DNA from 3 places in the Microbispora sp. H10670 genome. Region 3 is predicted to be linked to each of the others. Evidence: riboswitches for the same ligand, from Rfam matches in the RefSeq annotation. Region 3 holds a riboswitch; each other region holds the start of a gene.
What was found. Region 3 has a riboswitch for cobalamin ahead of cobN (cobaltochelatase subunit CobN). Riboswitches for the same ligand answer to the same signal wherever they lie in the genome.
Positions count from the first base shown of each region.

Region 1: another riboswitch for cobalamin. It lies ahead of HHX33_RS27935 (ABC transporter substrate-binding protein); the one in region 3 lies ahead of cobN (cobaltochelatase subunit CobN).
Region 2: another riboswitch for cobalamin. It lies ahead of HHX33_RS21990 (ribonucleoside-diphosphate reductase subunit alpha); the one in region 3 lies ahead of cobN (cobaltochelatase subunit CobN).

Region 1 is NZ_JABBWW010000025.1:31,954-37,689, forward strand. Features, by position in the region: gene HHX33_RS27925 (PepSY-associated TM helix domain-containing protein) at 1-711, shown strand, start outside; gene HHX33_RS27930 (acyltransferase) at 736-2,109, opposite strand; cobalamin riboswitch at 2,447-2,571, shown strand; gene HHX33_RS27935 (ABC transporter substrate-binding protein) at 2,649-3,611, shown strand; gene HHX33_RS27940 (FecCD family ABC transporter permease) at 3,698-4,726, shown strand; gene HHX33_RS27945 (ABC transporter ATP-binding protein) at 4,723-5,559, shown strand; gene HHX33_RS27950 (adenosylcobinamide amidohydrolase) at 5,556-5,736, shown strand, end outside.
Region 2 is NZ_JABBWW010000016.1:54,871-60,606, reverse strand. Features, by position in the region: gene HHX33_RS21990 (ribonucleoside-diphosphate reductase subunit alpha) at 1-1,915, opposite strand, end outside; cobalamin riboswitch at 2,047-2,257, opposite strand; gene HHX33_RS21985 (Bug family tripartite tricarboxylate transporter substrate binding protein) at 2,303-3,265, opposite strand; gene glmS (glutamine--fructose-6-phosphate transaminase (isomerizing)) at 3,523-5,340, opposite strand; gene HHX33_RS21975 (hypothetical protein) at 5,349-5,624, opposite strand.
Region 3 is NZ_JABBWW010000008.1:218,614-224,349, reverse strand. Features, by position in the region: gene HHX33_RS14590 (precorrin-2 C(20)-methyltransferase) at 1-1,275, opposite strand, end outside; gene HHX33_RS14585 (precorrin-8X methylmutase) at 1,282-1,908, opposite strand; gene cobG (precorrin-3B synthase) at 1,987-3,228, opposite strand; cobalamin riboswitch at 3,307-3,429, shown strand; gene cobN (cobaltochelatase subunit CobN) at 3,483-5,736, shown strand, end outside.

The DNA.
Region 1 (5,736 bases), on a different contig from region 3:
CTGCTGGGCCTGCTGTTCCTGTCCGTCACCGGCCTGACCTGGTCGAAGTACGCCGGGGACAACATCGCCGGGCTGCGTACGGCGTTCGGCTGGGAGACTCCCACGATCGACACCGATCTGGGCGCGCACGCCGGGCACTCGGGGCACGCAGCGAGCGGCGGCCAGGCCGGCGGCACCCAGGACGTGGGAATCGACCAGATCACACGGGCGGCGGCGAGCTGGCGGCTGTCCGGCCCGCTGGAGGTCGTCCTGCCGGGCGAGCCGGGGGACGCGTACGTGGTCAAGGAGATCCGCAAGACCGTCCCCACGCGCCTGGACCAGCTGGCGTTCGACCCGGCGACCGGGCGGTTCGTGGGCGAGCTGCGGTTCGCGGACTATCCGCTGGCCGCGAAGCTCACCGAGTGGGGCATCGACGCGCACATGGGGCTGCTCTTCGGCCTGGCCAACCAGATCGTCCTGGCCGCGATCGCCGCCGGGCTCATCACACTGATCGTGCTGGGCTACCGCATGTGGTGGCGCCGCCGCCCGACCCGCGGCTTCGGCCGGCCCCACCCCCGGGGCGGCCTGCGGGGCCTGCACTGGGGGCTGTTGGTGCCTCTGGCCCTGCTCACCGCCGTGGCCGGCTACTACCTGCCCCTGATGGGCATCTCCCTGGCCGTGTTCCTGGTGATCGACGTCCTGCTCGGACTCCGCGCCAGGCGGGCGGGCTGACGCCCGAAGCCGTCGTACGGCGTCTCATCGGGCCGGTTCACCCGAGCGGTGGACCGGCCCCGCGAGGCGTGCCCTCCGGCTGACCAGGCACAGGCCCCCGACCAGGGCGATCGACGCGATCACCGGCGCCGGCCCCGGCGCGAAGCCGGTCACCGTGAGGGTGAGCAGCGCGCCGCCGACGAGCGGCGCGGCGACCGCCACATGCCGTCCGGTGGCGGCTCCCGCCGGCTCCTCCCATCGGCCGAACAGGGCGGTGAGCCCGAGCAGGACCGGCGCGAGGGCGGCCGGCCACAGTGGGGCGCCGCTCCACCAGGCCGCCGAGCCGGGGAGAGGAGTAGCCGGCCCGAACCCGATGGTCGCGAGCCCGGCGACGGCGACGAGCGCCGTCATGTGCCACAGGTAGACGGTCATCATGCGGGGCGCGAGCGCGGTGAGCACCGCCTCGGCGCGGGGCCGGCGCGCCAGCGCGTTCAGGGCGGGGCGCAGCAGCATCGCCAGGCCGAGCTGGCCGGCGAAGAGCGCGAGCAGGCACGCGCTCGGCGGGGCCATGTTCGAGACCGCGCCGGGCATCCCGATCATGCTGGCCGGGTACGGCCCGGCCACCACGAGGGCCGCCACCATCGCGAACCCGGCCACCGCGAGCGCCGCCGCGCGGCGTCCCCGCAGCCACTCCAGGCCGCCGTCGGCGTACCGGAACCCGACCTGGTGGACGGCCAGCCACACGAACGCGACGTTGAGATAGCCGGCGGCCTCCAGCCCCGAGAAGCGGACCACGTCCGTCAGCACCGCGCCGCCCGCCAGCACGGGCAGCGCGACCCCGGCCCGTACGCGCAGCAGGCGGGGGGTGGCCACCACCGCGAGCAGGTAGACGGCGAGGAACCAGAGCAACTGGCCGACGGTCCGCGCGGCCACCTCGACCGGCTGCGGGGGCACGCCGAGCGCCGTCAGGAGGTGGGGGAGCGGCAGCCAGACGGCCGCGAGCGGCGCCACCGGCCAGGCCAGGCGGCGCACCCGCCGCGCCGTCCACTCCCGCGCCGTCCACTCCCAGGCCGTCCGCTTCTCCGCGGTCGGCCGCCGCGTCGACCGCTCCCGGGCCGTCTCGCGCGTGTCCGGCAGGCCGGCGCGGCGCGCCGCGGACCGGAAGCTGATCGCGTTGGCCGCGCCCCCGGCGAAGAAGACCAGCGGCATCACCTGGGAGATCCAGGTGACGAACGGAGCCGCCGCCAGGGCGTTGCCCGTGGTCAGCCGTCCTCCGGCGTACGACAGGACCGGCATCGCCCAGTGCTGGACGACCACGAGGACCATCCCGAAGACGCGCAGGATGTCGATGAAGCGGTCCCGGGGCCCGGGGGCGGCCGGGGCCCGCGCGGGGGCGGGGGGAAGCATGGTCAGGGACACGGGGGAGCCGCCTTCGGTGTGTCGATCGTCGGTTGCCGGACGCCGGTCGTCCGTCGCGGACCCGGCCGGAGCGGGGAGCGGTCGCGACCGCGCGCTCCGGCGCCGGCCCGCGGACTGAGGAGGAGTGGGGGAGATAGTCCGTCAGGAGCTTCTGCCGGGAACCGCCCGGCCGCTCCAGGGTCCCGCCCGGCCGCCGTCCGGCGCAGCGACGGAGCCACTACTCCCGATCATGGGCGAGCCCCCACCATCGGGGTGGGGCCTGCCCTACCACCCCGGCGTACGGGCAGGCGGGCGGACCTCGGCGGCCGGGGGAGGATGACGGCGCCGCGAGGCGGGTTGGTACCGTTGCGTCCGACGCGCGCAGCGCAGCGAAGTCCGGTGAGAACCCGGCGCTGTCCCGCAACTGTGGTTCCCCGCCCCCGGGGACGAGCCAGGTCGCCTGCGTTGTGCGCCGACGCCGTCAACCCTCGTGGAAAAGGGTGATCCGTCCAATCCCGCGGGTCTCTCGATTTCCCGGCTTTCCCCCTTGGAGGACCCTCGTGAGGCCCCTGCGTACGGCCGTCGCGGGTGTGGTGCTGGGCGTGCTCGGACTGGCCGGCTGCGGCCAGAGCGACGGCTCCGCCACTTCCGCGTCCCCCGCCGCCTCGAACCCCGCCGCTTCCAGCTCCGCCGCCTCGGGCGGCGCCTTCCCCGTCACCGTCCAGGCGGGCAACGGCGCGGTGACCATCGCCAAGCGGCCCGAGCACATCGTGTCGCTGTCCCCGACGGCCACCGAGATCCTGTTCGCGATCGGCGCGGGCGCCCAGGTGGGCGCGGTGGACGACCAGTCGAACTACCCGCCCGAGGCGCCGAAGACGTCGCTGTCGGGCTTCAAGCCCAACGTCGAGGCGATCGCCGCCGCCAAGCCCGATCTCGTCGTGCTCGCCAACGACCTGGAGGGCGTGGTCGCCGGGCTGGGGAAGGTCGGCGTCCCGGTGCTGCTGGAGCCCGCCGCGACCAAGCTGGAGGACACCTACGACCAGATCAGGGACCTCGGCGCGGCCACCGGCAACGTGGACAAGGCCGAGGAGGTGGCCGGCGGCGTCAAGCAGAAGATCGACGCGCTCGTCGCGGCGGCGCCCAAGGGCAAGGGCCTGACCTACTATCACGAACTGGACACCACGCCGTACGCGGCCACGTCGAGCACGTTCATCGGGCAGGTCTACAGCCTGTTCGGGCTGAGGAACATCGCCGACGAGGCCCCCGACGCGGCGGGCGGCTATCCCAAGCTGTCGGCGGAGTTCGTGGCCAAGGCCGACCCCGACCTGATCTTCCTCGGTGACACCAAGTGCTGTGGTCAGAACGCCGCCGCGCTGGCCAAGCGGCCGGGCTGGTCCGGCCTGGCCGCCCTGAAGCGGGACCGTGTGGTGGAGCTCGACGACGACGTCGCCTCCCGCTGGGGACCGCGCGTCGCCGACCTCGCCCAGGTCGTCAGCGACGCCGTCCAGAAGGCGGCGGGCTGAGCCGGTGGTGACGCGCAGGCCCCCGGTGACGCGCACGCCCCCGGGATCGCGGTGAGAGCGGTGCCGCGGCGGGTCCGGGTGACGGGGTGACGGCGGCGGGCCGGTCACGCCGGGCGCTGCTCGTCGTGTGCGTCGTGCTGCTGGTCAGCCTGATCGCCGGCCTGGCGGCGGGCGCGGCGGTCATCTCGCCCCGCGCCATCGCGCTGGCCCTGCTCGACCGGCTGCCGCTGGTGTCCCTGCACTCCGGCCTGCAGCCGAACGAGGAGGGCATCGTCTTCCAGCTCCGGGTGCCCAGGGTGCTGCTGGCCGCCGTCGTGGGCGGCCTGCTCGCCCTCGCGGGGGCGGGCTACCAGGGTGTCTTCCGCAACCCGCTGGCCGATCCGTACCTGCTCGGCGCGGCGGCCGGGGCCGGGCTCACGGTGACGCTCGTCGTGGTCTTCCTGGGCGGCGACGCGGGGGTGGCGGCCGTGCCGGTCGCCGCCTTCGCGGGGGCCGTCGGCGGGGTCGTCCTCGCGTACGCGCTGGGACACACGGCGGGCCGGGGAGGCGGCACCGCGACGCTCGTGCTCGCCGGGGTCGCGGTCACCTCGTTCCTCACCGCCATCCAGACCTTCGTGCAGCAGCTCAAGGTCGACGAGCTGCAGCGCATCTACTCCTGGATCCTCGGAGACGTCGGCGGCGGGTGGGAGCAGCTCCGCATGATCGCGCCGTACGCGGTGGTGTCGACGGTGGTCGTCCTGCTGCACGGGCGGCTGCTCGACGTGCTGTCGGTCGGCGACGAGGAGGCGGTCAGCCTCGGCCTGCACGCGACGCGCGTGCGGTTCACCGTGCTGCTGGCCGCCTCGCTCGCCACCGCGTCCGCGGTGGCCGTCAGCGGATTGATCGCCTTCGTCGGGATCGTGGTGCCGCACGTCGTCCGGCGGCTCGCCGGGTGGTCCTACCGCGTCGTGCTGCCGCTGTCGTTCCTCGGCGGGGCGGCGTTCCTGGTGCTGGCCGACACCATCGCGCGCACGGTGCTCGCCCCGGCGGAACTGCCCATCGGGGTGGTCACCGCGTTCGTCGGGGCGCCCTTCTTCGTCGCCGTCCTGCGGATGACCCGGCGGGTGGAGACGTGAGCGGCGACGCCGCCGGCCCCGGCGTCCCGGCGGTGGAGGCGCGCGGGCTGGGCGTCACGCTGGGCGGGCGGCCGGTGCTCGCGGACGTCACCCTGTCGGCCGCGCCGGGGGAGTGGCTTGCGGTCATCGGCCCCAACGGCGCGGGCAAGTCGACGCTCCTGCGGGCCGTCGCCGGGCTGGTGGCGCGTCAGGGCGAGGTGCTCGTGAACGGCGCGGCCGTGGACGGCCTGCGCCCGCGCCGGCGGGCCCGGCTGGTCGCCTACGCCCCGCAGAGCCCGGCGCTGCCGCCCGACATGACCGTGTACGACTACGCGTCGCTCGGCCGCACCCCGTACATCTCCTATCTGGGCAGCGAGAGCGCCCGGGACCGCGAGGTGACGCGGTCGGTGCTGGAGCGGCTCGACCTGGACGGCTTCGCGACCCGGCCGCTCGGGCACCTGTCGGGCGGCGAGCGGCAGCGGGTCGTGCTCGCCCGCGCGCTGGTGCAGCAGGCGCCGGTGCTGCTGCTGGACGAGCCGACCACCGCCCTCGACCTGGGACACCAGCAGCAGGTGCTCGAACTCGTCGACCGGCTGCGCCTGGCCGACCGCCTGACCGTCGTGACGACGTTGCACGACCTCAGCCTCGCCGGGCAGTACGCCGACAGTCTCGTGCTGCTCGCCGCTGGCCGCGCGGTCGCGGCGGGCCCGCCCGGGCGGGTGCTGGCCGAGCCGCTGCTGACCGAGCACTTCGGCGCCCGCGTCCGGGTGGAGTCCGGCGCCGACGGGCGGCCGCTCGTCCACCTGGTGCGCCCGCCGCTGCCTGCACCGATCCCCGCCGGGGACGAGAGGTGACCGGCCTGCCGCGGCCGTCGCTGACCCACCGGGCCGAGGACGGCGCGCGTCTCGGCACGCTGCTGTGGCGGTTCGGGCCGGGCTGGCGGATGATCTCCTCGGCGATGCTGGGCGGTGGGATCGGTCCCCGGGAGTGGGTGCTGAACGCGCAGGTCGCGAGCGGCTACGCGCGCATGG
Region 2 (5,736 bases), on a different contig from region 3:
TCGCGGGGATGTCCTGGATCGAGCCGTCGTGGAGCTTGATCGCGTCGCGGATCGCCCGCGTCCACAGCCCGAGGGCCTGGAGGTCGCGGACGAGATACCGGTTGACCTGGAGGAACTCCCCCGACAGCGTCTCACGCTTGAAGACGTTGGACACCTGCGGCTCGACGCACTCGTAGCAGCCCGCGATCGAGGCGATCGTGGCCGTCGGCGCGATCGCGACCAGCAGGGAGTTGCGCAGCCCGGTCTCCGCGATCCTCGCGCGCAGCGCCGCCCACTCCTCCGGGTGCGCCGGGGCGCACGGGTAGTGGTCGGGGTGCAGGACGCCGCCCGCCGCCCGCGTCTCCTCGTACGCCGGGTGACGCCCGCGTTCGGCGGCCAGGTCGGCCGAGGTGCCGTACGCCGCGAGCGCGATCTCCTCGGCGATCCGGGTGGACAGCGTCAGCGCCTCCGGCGAGTCGAACGGCAGGCGCAGCGCGAAGAAGACGTCGGCGAGGCCCATGACGCCGAGGCCCACCGGCCGCCACCGCTGGTTGGCCGCCTCCGCCTCGGGGGTCGGGTAGAAGCCGAGGTCGATCGTGCGGTCGAGGAACCGTACGGCGGTGCGGACCGTGGCGCGCAGCCGGCCGAAGTCGACGGCGTCCCCCTCGGGGTTCAGGTGGGCGGCGAGGTTGACCGAGCCGAGGTTGCACACGGCGGTCTCCCCGTCGCTGGTGACCTCCAGGATCTCGGTGCACAGGTTGGACAGGTGGATGACGTTGCGCGGCAGCGCGGTCTGGTTGGAGGCGCGGTTGGCGGCGTCCTTGAAGGTCATCCAGCCGTTGCCGGTCTGGGCGAGGGTGCGCATCATCCGGGCGTAGAGGGTGCGGGCGGGCACCTGCCGGACATACCGCCCGGAAGCCTCCAGTTCGCGATACCGGGCGTCGAACGCCTCGCCCCACAGGTCGGTCAGCTCGGGGGTCTCCTTGGGGTCGAACAGCGACCACACGCCGTCCGCCTCGACCCGGCGCATGAACTCGTCGGGCACCCAGTTGGCCAGGTTGAGGTTGTGGGTGCGGCGCGACTCCTCGCCCGTGTTGTCGCGAAGTTCCAGGAACTCCTCGATGTCGGCGTGCCAGGTCTCCAGGTAGACGCAGGCGGCTCCCTTGCGCCTGCCTCCCTGGTTCACCGCCGCCACCGACGCGTCGAGCGTGCGCAGCCAGGGGACGATGCCGTTGGACAGGCCGTTGGTGCCCCGGATCAGCGAACCGCGCGAGCGCACCCGGGTCCAGGCGACGCCGATCCCGCCGGAGTACTTCGACAGCCGCGCCACCTGGCCGTACCGCTCGTAGATGCTCTCCAGTTCGTCGCGCGGCGAGTCGAGCAGGAAGCACGACGACAGCTGCGGGCGGCGCGCCCCGGAGTTGAACAGCGTCGGCGAGCTGGGCAGATAGGCGAGCGCGGACATCAGCCGGTACAGCTCGGCCGCCTCGCCGACGCTCGCCGACAGGCCGCAGGCCACGCGTAGCAGGAAGTGCTGCGGGCGTTCGAGCACCCGCCGCGTGACCGGATGCCGCAGCAGGTAGCGGTCGTAGACCGTGCGCAGCCCGAAGTACTCGAACCGGTCGTCGGCCGCCGGGTCGATCAGCGCGTCCAGCGCTTCGGCCTCGTCGGCCACGAACGCGGCGACGGCGTCGCCCAGCAGCCCGGCCGCGTGGGCGGCCGCGACCGACTCGGAGAAGGCGCGCACCCCCTGGCCCGCCGTCTCCTCCTCGATGACCCGGGCGAGCAGCCGCGCCGCCCGCCGGGAGTTCTCCGGGTCCGCGACGACCCCCGCCGCCGCCTCCTCGATGGCCCGCCAGACGTCCGCGGTCTCCCCCGCGCCGCGCGGCCCCGTAGCGGGGCGCGCGGGCGCGGAGACCGGGTCGGTGATCGTCATCGGTCGCCCTCTCCTCCTCGTCTCCTGACCCGGCCGGCCGGAGGGGAGGGGACGCCGCGGCGCACGCGTGCGACGGCACGGCCTGCGGGCGGCGGGCCCTCCCTCGGGGCACGGCGCGGGCGCGCGCGGTGACTCCGCGCGCGGTCGCGGGCAGGTCTTCGGGCTCGCGGGCGACCGGCGGGACACACGCCCGCCGGACCTACTGGCCGTCGCTTCCCGGTGCGCTCACGCACCAGTGCTCTGTGACGGCGGTCGTTCCCGCTCACCGCTGCGGGGCAGCCCCGGATTCACACCGGGTTCCCTCTTGCCTCACCGAGGTGAACCAGCGACGCGATGGATCCTACATCTAGTGGGCGATCTCGCAAGCGGCCCTACAAGTTGTGTTGGTCACCGGATTCCGAGATCATCGAGAAGCAGGGCCGTACGACGCGCCTCGCCCGTGAGCCACTGCCGGAACTCCTCGCCGGCGAGCCACATCGGCGTCCAGCCGTTGCGCTCGCACAGGCGGAGCCAGGCGGGCGAGTCCGCGACGGCCCGGCACAGGCCGATCAGCGCGTCGCGCTCGCGGGCCGCCACCCCGAGGGGGGCGAGCAGGCCGGTCCAGTTCGCGTACGCCACCCGCACCCCCGACTCGGTCAGCGTGGGCGCGTCCAGGCCGGGCAGGCGCTCGGGAGCGGAGACGGCGAGCGGGCGCAGCCGCCCGGCCCTGACGTGGGCGGCGACGTCGCCGCGCCCGCCGAAGGCGAGCGCGGTCGTCCCCTCGGCCACCGCCGCGACGGCCCGGGCGGGGCTGTCGAAGGCCTCGTACGCCGCCAGCCGCGGATCGGCCCCGAGGCCCCGGGCGGTCAGGCCGAGCAGCAGATGGCCGGGCCCGCGGTCGGGCCCGCCCGCCACCTTCACCCGCTCCGGAGTGCGCAGCAGGGCCGCCGCGACCTGCTCGAACGTGCGGTAACCCGAATCGGGGGAGGCCACCAGCACCTGCCACTCCCCCGCCAGCCTGGCCAGCGGCACGGTCCGGGCGGCGAACGGCCCCGCGTCGCCGGGCGCGCGACCCAGCGCGTAGTCGGCCAGCAGGAGGGGGTCGGCGACCATCAGCCGGTCCGGCCGTCCGACGGCGAAGCGTCCGACGGCCGACGCGCCGCCGCCCCCGGCGTCCCGCGTGACCAGCACTCTGCCGGCCCAGCGGCGGGCCTCGATGAGGGACTTCAGGCTCCGGGCGACGCCGTCCCCCCAGCACTCCGGCGGGCCGGGGACGAGGAGGGAGATCTCCCCGAGGTACGGAGGCGCCGGGGTGCCGCATCCGCCCGCCAGGGCCAGGACCCCCAGTGCGAGAACCGTACGGCGTCGCATGCCGGCACCCTCCCCCCGAAGAGCCCCTTATGCGGACAGACTATGAGCAACCACCCCATGTCATGACATAACGGACGTTACGGATGTGGCGATCGGCGGGCCGGCGGGCACGCATGAAGATCAGTGGGCGACAACGGGCAGCGCCATGAGGAAGTAGTCGATGTGCGCACCCGTACCCCGGCCCCCGGCCATTTCACCGTGGAGACCGGACCGTCCGGCTCGCGTCGGTGACGGGAGCCGGACGGGATGTGGAGGAGCTACTCGACCGTGACGCTCTTGGCGAGGTTGCGGGGGCGGTCGACGTCGCGGCCGAGGGCGACGGCCGCGTGGTAGGCGAACAGCTGGAGCGGGATCGTGAGCAGGATGGGGTCCAGCTCCACCTCGTTCCTGGGCACCACGATGCAGTCGTCGGCCGCCTCGGAGGTGCGGTGGCCGACCATGAGGATGCGCCCGTGCCTCGCCCGGATCTCGCCGAGCGTGGTGAGGTTCTTGTCCAGCAGTTCGTCGTCCGGCACGACCGCGACGGTCGGCAGCTCGGGGCTGATCAGCGCCAGCGGGCCGTGCTTGAGCTCGCTCGCCGGGTAGGCCTCCGCGTGGACGTAGGAGATCTCCTTGAGCTTCTGGGCGCCCTCGCGGGCCACGGGGTAGCCGCGGACCCGGCCGACGAACATCATGCCCGGCGCGTCGGCGTACTTCTTGGCCAGCTCCCTGATCCGGTCCTCCAGGGTGAGGATCTCCTTGATCTGCTCGGGCAGCCGCCGCAGACCGTCGCAGATCCTGCGCCCGTCGGCCGGCGACAGGTCGCGTACACGGCCGAGGTGCAGGGCGAGCAGCGCGAACGCCACGGCGGTGGAGGTGAACGCCTTGGTGGAGGCCACGGAGACCTCGGGCCCGGCGTGCAGGTAGATGCCGCCGTCGGTCTCCCGGGCGATGGCGCTGCCGACCGTGTTGACGATGCCGAGCACCCGGCCGCCCTTGCGCTTGAGCTCCTGCACCGCGGCGAGCGTGTCGTACGTCTCGCCCGACTGGCTGATGGCGACGTACAGCGTGTCGGGCTCGACGACCGGGCTGCGGTAGCGGAACTCCGAGGCCGGCTCGGCGTCGGCGGGGATGCGGGCCAGCTCCTCGATGAGCTGCGCGCCGATCTGCCCGGAGTAGTACGCGGACCCGCAGCCGATGATCTTCACGCGGCGGAAGGACCGGGTCTCGCGGGCGTCCATGTTGAGGCCGCCGAGGTGGGCGATGTGGAACCGGTCGTCGATGCGGCCGCGCAGGGTGCGGGCGACCGTGTCGGGCTGCTCGGAGATCTCCTTGAGCAGGTAGTGCTCGTAGCCGCCGTTGTCGTAGTGACCGGCGTCCCAGTCGACCGTGAACGGCTCCTTGGCGGTCTCCCGGGCGTCGCTGGTAAACGTGTTGAACCCGTCGGCCTTGATGACCGCGAGCTCGCCGTCCTCCAGGTGGACGACCTGCCGGGTGTAGCGGATGAGCGCGGCGACGTCGGAGGCGGCGAACATCTCCTTCTCGCCGAGGCCGAGGACGATCGGGCTGCCGTTGCGGGCGACCACGATCTCGCCGGGGCGCTGCGCGTCGACGACGGCGATGCCGTACGTCCCGACGACGCTCTTCAGCGCTCGCAGCACGGCCTCCCGCAGCGAGTCGGTCTCCTTGACCATCCGCCCGACGAGGTGGGAGAGCACCTCGCTGTCGGTCTCGCTCTCGAACTTCACGCCCTCGCCCTCCAGGCGGCGGCGCAGCTCGTCGGCGTTCTCGATGATGCCGTTGTGCACGACGGCGATCCGCTGCTCCTGGTCGAGGTGCGGGTGCGCGTTCACGTCACTGGGCGCGCCGTGCGTGGCCCACCGGGTGTGCCCGATCCCGATCGTGCCCTTGAACTTCGCGGGCACCGCCGCAGCCAGGTCGGCGACCCGGCCCTTGACCTTGCGCGTCTTGAGACTCCTGGAGTTCACGATGGCAAGGCCCGCCGAGTCGTAGCCCCGGTACTCCAGCCGCTGGAGACCTTCGAGCAGGATGGGCGCCGCATCCTTCGGCCCGACGTAAGCGACGATTCCGCACATAACCGCTCCTATCCGTAAACGATCCTCCGGAGCTGGCGCAGGGTCAGCTCCGGTGCCGCGACACGCCTTCCCGCGAGCTCGGCGGAGATCCTGGGGAAGATCTGGTCGTTGGTCAGCCCCCTCGACTTGAGTTCGCCGTGGCGGCGCCGCACGTACTCTTCCGCGGGCTCGCCGAAGTACGCCAGGACGTCGGCCACCACGCGGGCCGCCTCACCCGGACCCAGCGAGGTGGTCCGGGTGAGATGGCCGATCAGATCCTCGAAGGGATGCCGTGCCGTGGACACAGAGAAGGACCCTAACGCAGCGCGGATGCCGACTAACAAGTTTCTTGCCCGTTTTCGGGCAGGATCAGTCCGAGAATCTCTTGGAGGAGCACGTACGCAGAGCCTTCGGTGT
Region 3 (5,736 bases):
CGCGGCGACCTGCCAGGTGCGGGTCTTCGACGCCGGGTTGTAGATCGCGAGGACGAGGTCGGCGCGGGCGGCGGCGGAGATCCGCCCGGCGACCACCTCCCACGGCTTGAGCTGGTCCGACAGCGACAGCACGCAGTAGTCGTGGCCGAGCGGCGCGCCCGCCCGGCCGGCCACGGCCTGCGCGGCGGTCAGACCGGGCACCACCCGCACCGGGACGTCCGCGTAACGCGGGTCGGCGGCGGCCTCCAGCACCGCGCTGGCCATCGCGAACACGCCCGGGTCGCCCGACGACACGACCGCGACCCGCGCCCCGGCGAGGGCCAGGTCGAGCGCGTGACGGGCGCGTTCGGCCTCGACGCGGTTGTCGGTACGGTGCCGGGTCTGGCGGGGGTTGGGCGCGACCCGGTCCACGTAGGGGCCGTATCCGACCAGGTCGGTGGCCTCGGCGAGGACCTCCTGGGCCTCCGGGGTCAGCCAGGGCCGCCCGGCGGGGCCGAGGCCGACGACCGCGACCTCGCCGGGACCGGTGCGTCCGGCGGTCTCCGGCACGAACGTGAGCTGCGCCGGGCTGGGGATCAGCGCCAGCGAGAAGTACGGCACCTGCCCCGGGTCGACGTCCTTGAGCGGGGCCACACGCTGGGCGTCGGTGGTGGCGCGTTCGACGTACCAGGCCTCGTCGAGGCGGCCTGCCTCGGCCAGCGCGTCACGCACCTTCTCGAACGTGCGGCCCAGCTTGAGCACCGCCGCCGAGTCCGTGCCGCGCAGCTTCTCGGCCAGCACGGCGGCGGGCAGCGTCCCGGGCAGGACCGTCAGCGTCTCGTCGCGTTCGACCAGCGGGCGGCCCAGCACGGCCGACGCCCCCGCGATCGAGGTGACCCCGGGGACGACCTCGGCCGGGTAGCGGTGCGCGAGCCGCTTGTGCATGTGCATGTACGACCCGTAGAAGAGGGGGTCTCCCTCGCACAGCACGACGACGTCGCGCCCGGCGTCCAGGTGCGCGGCGAGGCGGTCGGCGCATCCGGCGTAGAAGTCGTCGAGCGCGCCCTGGTAGCCGCCGGGGTGGTCGGTCGTCTCCGTCGTCAGCGGATACTGCAGGAGCTCCTCGATCTGCCCGTCGCGCATGTGGTGGGCCGCGATCGACCGGGCGATGCTGCGGCCGTGCCGCGCCGCGTGGTAGGCGATCACGTCGGCCTCGCCGATCAGGCGGGCGGCCTTCACGGTCATCAGTTCGGGGTCGCCGGGGCCGAGGCCGACGCCGTAGAGCGTTCCTGTCACGTCTCGTCACTCCTGCTCGCAGGCGATGGCGTTGACCGCCGCCGCCGTCATGGCACTGCCGCCCCGGCGGCCGTGGACAACCAGAAACTCCAGGCCGGACGCCGCGAGGGCGCGCTTCGACTCGGCCGCGCCGATGAAGCCGACCGGGACGCCCAGCACGGCGGCGGGCCGTCCCGCGCCTTCGGCGACCAGTTCGAGCAGCCGGAACAGCGCGGTCGGGGCGTTGCCGACGGCCACGACCGCGCCGTCGAGGCGGTCGAGCCACAGGTCGAGCGCGGCGGCGCTGCGGGTGGTGCCGAGCCGCTCCGCGAGGGCGGGCACGCGGGGGTCGCCGAGCGTGCAGACGACCTCGTTGCCGGCGGGCAGGCGCTTCCTGGTGATGCCGGAGGCGACCATCCGCGCGTCGCACAGCACGGGCGCACCCGCCAGCAGCGCGGTGCGCGCCTTCTCGGCCACGCCGGGGGAGTAGCCGAGGTCGCCGACGAGGTCGGTCATGCCGCACGCATGGATCATGCGGACCGCGACCCGGGCGACGTCGGCGGGCAGCCCCGACAGGTCGGCCTCGGCCCTGATGGTCGCGAACGACCGCCGGTAGATCTCCGCTCCGTCGCGGACGTAGTCGTGCTCGGGCACGGACACCTCTGTTCGTGGATGGCGGACGGTGGATGGAGCGGACGGTGGATGCACGGACTGGACGGACTGGACGGACGGTCAACGGCGGACGTCGTAGCCGCCGGTCGTGGCGACCACGTCGGTGACCCGGCCCTTCGGGCGGCCACAGCGGCGTTCGCAGCCCGCCCAGTGGATCAGGCCGGCGTCGGGCGGTTCGGCACCCGGTGGCCGGGGACCCGGAGGCCCGACAACCGGTGGTTCGGGCACGCCGGACTCCGCCCAGCGCACCGCGTCCGCCTGGACGTCGGCCAGCGCCTTCGCGCAGCCGGGCCGCCCGGTGCAGGCCGACAGTCTGGCGTACGGCGAGGCGGGATCGATCACCAGCCCCGCCCCGGCGAGCGCCTCGGTCACCGGCCCGACCGTCTCGGGCGCGAGGTCGGGCAGCACGACCGTACGCCACGGCGTCAGCCGCACCTCACCGGCGGCCAGATCGGCGAGCAGGCCGGCCTGGCCGGAGGTCAGCCTGCCGAGGGGGACGATCACGTCGAGCGCCACCCGGCCGTCCACCTGCGCGGACGGGCCGCCCCTGCGCGGCGTGGCGGGCGTCACCGGCACGGGGGGCAGGACAGCGAGCCGACGGGGGAGCCGGCCGGGGAGGCGGGCGGGGAGGCGGGCGGCGATCGTCGCTGGTCCGCCGGGGAGTTCGGCCACCCGCCAGGCGTCCCCGCGCACCTCCTGGAACTCCTCGGCCGCGGCGAGCGCGACGGAGACGGCGTCGTCGGCGGTCACCGACCCGACCGGCTCCCCCGCGAGCAGCAGGGTCAGGCCGCCGCCGGGGTGGGCGCCGGGCTGAGAGACGGGGTGCGCGGCGAGGGTCACGTCCGCCCCGAGCCCGAGGACGTCACCCGTTCCGTCGTCGAGCGCGAACAGGAACCGGCCGGGCAGCTGAGCCAGGGCGGCACGGCCGCACAGGGCCGCGTCGAGGTCCGCCACCAGGGGCCGCACGTCCAGGACGGCCGCCGCCGAACGGCCGCTGAGCGGCGAGGCGACGATGTTGCGCACGCGCTCGTGGGTAGCGGACGGCAGCAGTCCGGCGGCGGCCATCCGCGCGGCGAACGCCGGTGGGTCGGCCAGCCCGCGCACCTGCACGTTGGCCCGTGACGTCAGTTCGACGACCCCGGCGCCCAGTTCGCGGGCGCAGGCGGCCAGTTCGCGCAGGGCGCCGGCGGCCAGCCCGCCGCCGGGCACGCGGACGCGGGCCAGCGCCCCGTCCGCCGCCGCGTGCACCTGGAGCGCGCCGGGACACGCGTCCTGGGCGGCGCGCCCAGAAAAGCCACCCATGACCACGAACAGGATGCTAACGCCAGTTTTCTGACACGACCTCCGTCACGTAGGGTCTGCGGTGAGCGATGGCAAGCGGAGGAAGCCGGTGTGAATCCGGCGCGGTCCCGCCACTGTGACCGGGGAGCGAACCCCACCACACGGCCACTGTCGGAAGACGGGAAGGCCGGGGTGAGCGTCGATCCGGGAGCCAGGAGACTCCTGCCGTCGCGCCGCCACGACCCGGGGCGAGGACCCCGAGGGAGGACCTTGCCGTGCGCACAGACGCGTCCGCCGCGCAGCCCGTCGTCGTCCTGTTGTCCACGTCGGACACCGACCTGTTGAGCGCCCGCGCGAGCGGGGCCGCGTACCGGCTGGGCAACCCGGCGCGGCTGACCGTGGACGACCTGCCCGCGCTGGTCGAGGGCGCCGGCCTCGTGGTCGTCCGGCTGCTCGGCGGCCGGCGTGCCTGGGAGGACGGGCTGGACGCGCTGCTCGCGGGGCCGTGCCCGGTGGTGGTCCTCGGCGGCGAGCAGGCCCCGGACGCCGAACTGATGGAGCTGTCCACGGTGAGCGGCGGCGTCTGCGCCGAGGCCCACGCCTACCTCGCGTACGGAGGGCCCGCCAACCTGGCCGAGCTGCACGCGTTCCTGTCGGACACGGTCCTGCTGACCGGGCGCGGCTTCGCGGGCCCGGCGCCCACCCCGAGCTGGGGGGTCCTCGAACGCGAGGGCCGCCCCGGCGACGGACCGGTGATCGGGGTGCTCTACTACCGGGCGCACCACATGGCGGGCAACACGGGCTTCGTCGCCGCCCTCTGCGACGCGATCGAGGACGCGGGCGGCCGGGCGCTGCCGGTCTTCTGCTCCTCGCTGCGCACCGCGGAGCCGGATCTGCTCGACGTGCTGGGCGGCGCGGACGCCCTGGTGGTGACCGTGCTCGCGGCGGGCGGGGCACGGCCCGCGACGGCGTCGGCCGGCGGCGACGACGCGGCCTGGGACGTCGGCGCGCTCGCCGCACTCGACGTGCCGATCCTGCAGGGCCTGTGCCTGACGACGAGCCGCGCCGAGTGGGAGGACAACGACGACGGGCTGTCCCCGCTGGACGCCGCCTCGCAGGTCGCGATCCCCGAGTTCGACGGGCGGATCATCACGGTGCCGTTCTCGTTCAAGGAGATCGACGACGACGGCCTGACCGTCTACGTCGCCGACCCCGAACGCGCGGCGCGGGTCGCGGGCATCGCCGTACGCCACGGACTGCTGCGCCACGTGCCTCCGGCGGACAAGAGGCTCGTCGTGATGCTGTCGGCGTACCCGACGAAGAACTCCCGGGTCGGCAACGCCGTCGGCCTGGACACCCCGGCCAGCACGGTCGGGCTGCTGGCCCGGCTGGCCGAGGAGGGCTACGACCTCGGCGGCGGCTTCCCGGGCCAGGCCGAGCAGGACGGCGACGCGCTGATCCACGCCCTGATCGCCGCGGGCGGCCAGGACCAGGACTGGCTCACCGAGGAACAGCTCGCCGCCAACCCGGTGCGCATCCCCGCCGCCGCCTACCGCGCCTGGTACGACACCCTTCCCGCCGGCCTGCGCGCCGACATGGAACGCCACTGGGGCGCGCCGCCCGGCGAGCTGTTCGTCCACGAGGGCGACATCGTGCTCGCCGCGCTGCGGTCGGGCAACGTCGTGGTGATGGTCCAGCCTCCACGCGGCTTCGGGGAGAACCCGATCGCGATCTACCACGACCCCGACCTGCCGCCGAGCCACCACTACCTGGCGGCCTACCGGTGGTTGTCGGCCGAATTCGGCGCGCACGCCATGGTCCACGTCGGCAAGCACGGCAACCTGGAGTGGCTGCCCGGCAAGTCGGCCGGCATGTCGGCCTCCTGCGGCACCGACGCGGCGATCGGCGACCTGCCGCTGGTCTATCCGTTCCTGGTGAACGACCCCGGCGAGGGCACCCAGGCCAAGCGCCGCGCGCATGCGGTTCTCGTGGACCACCTGGTGCCGCCGATGGCGAGGGCCGAGACGTACGGCGACATCGCCCGCCTTGAGCAGCTGCTCGACGAGCACGCGACGATCGCGGCCATGGACCCGGCGAAGCTGCCCGCGATCCGCGCCCAGATCTGGACCCTCATCCAGGCCGCCCGCCTCGACCACGACCTCGGCCTGTCCGAGCGCCCGCACGACGCGGAGTTCGACGAGTTCATCCTGCACGTGGACGGCTGGCTGTGCGAGGTCAAGGACGCGCAGATCCGCGACGGCCTGCACGTCCTCGGCGCGGCCCCAACCGGTGAGGCCCGGGTGAACCTGGTGCTGGCCATGCTGCGCGCCCGCCAGATGTGGGCGGGCCGCGAGACCCTGCCCGGCCTGCGCGAGGCGCTCGGCCTGACCGAGGACGGCAGCGCCGCGACCGCGTCCGTGGACCGCGTCGAGGCCGAGGCCCGCGCCCTCGTCACCGCGATGGAGGAACGCGGCTGGGATCCGGCCGCGGTCGCCGGGGTGACGGCCGATCCGGAGGTCGGGCGGGTGC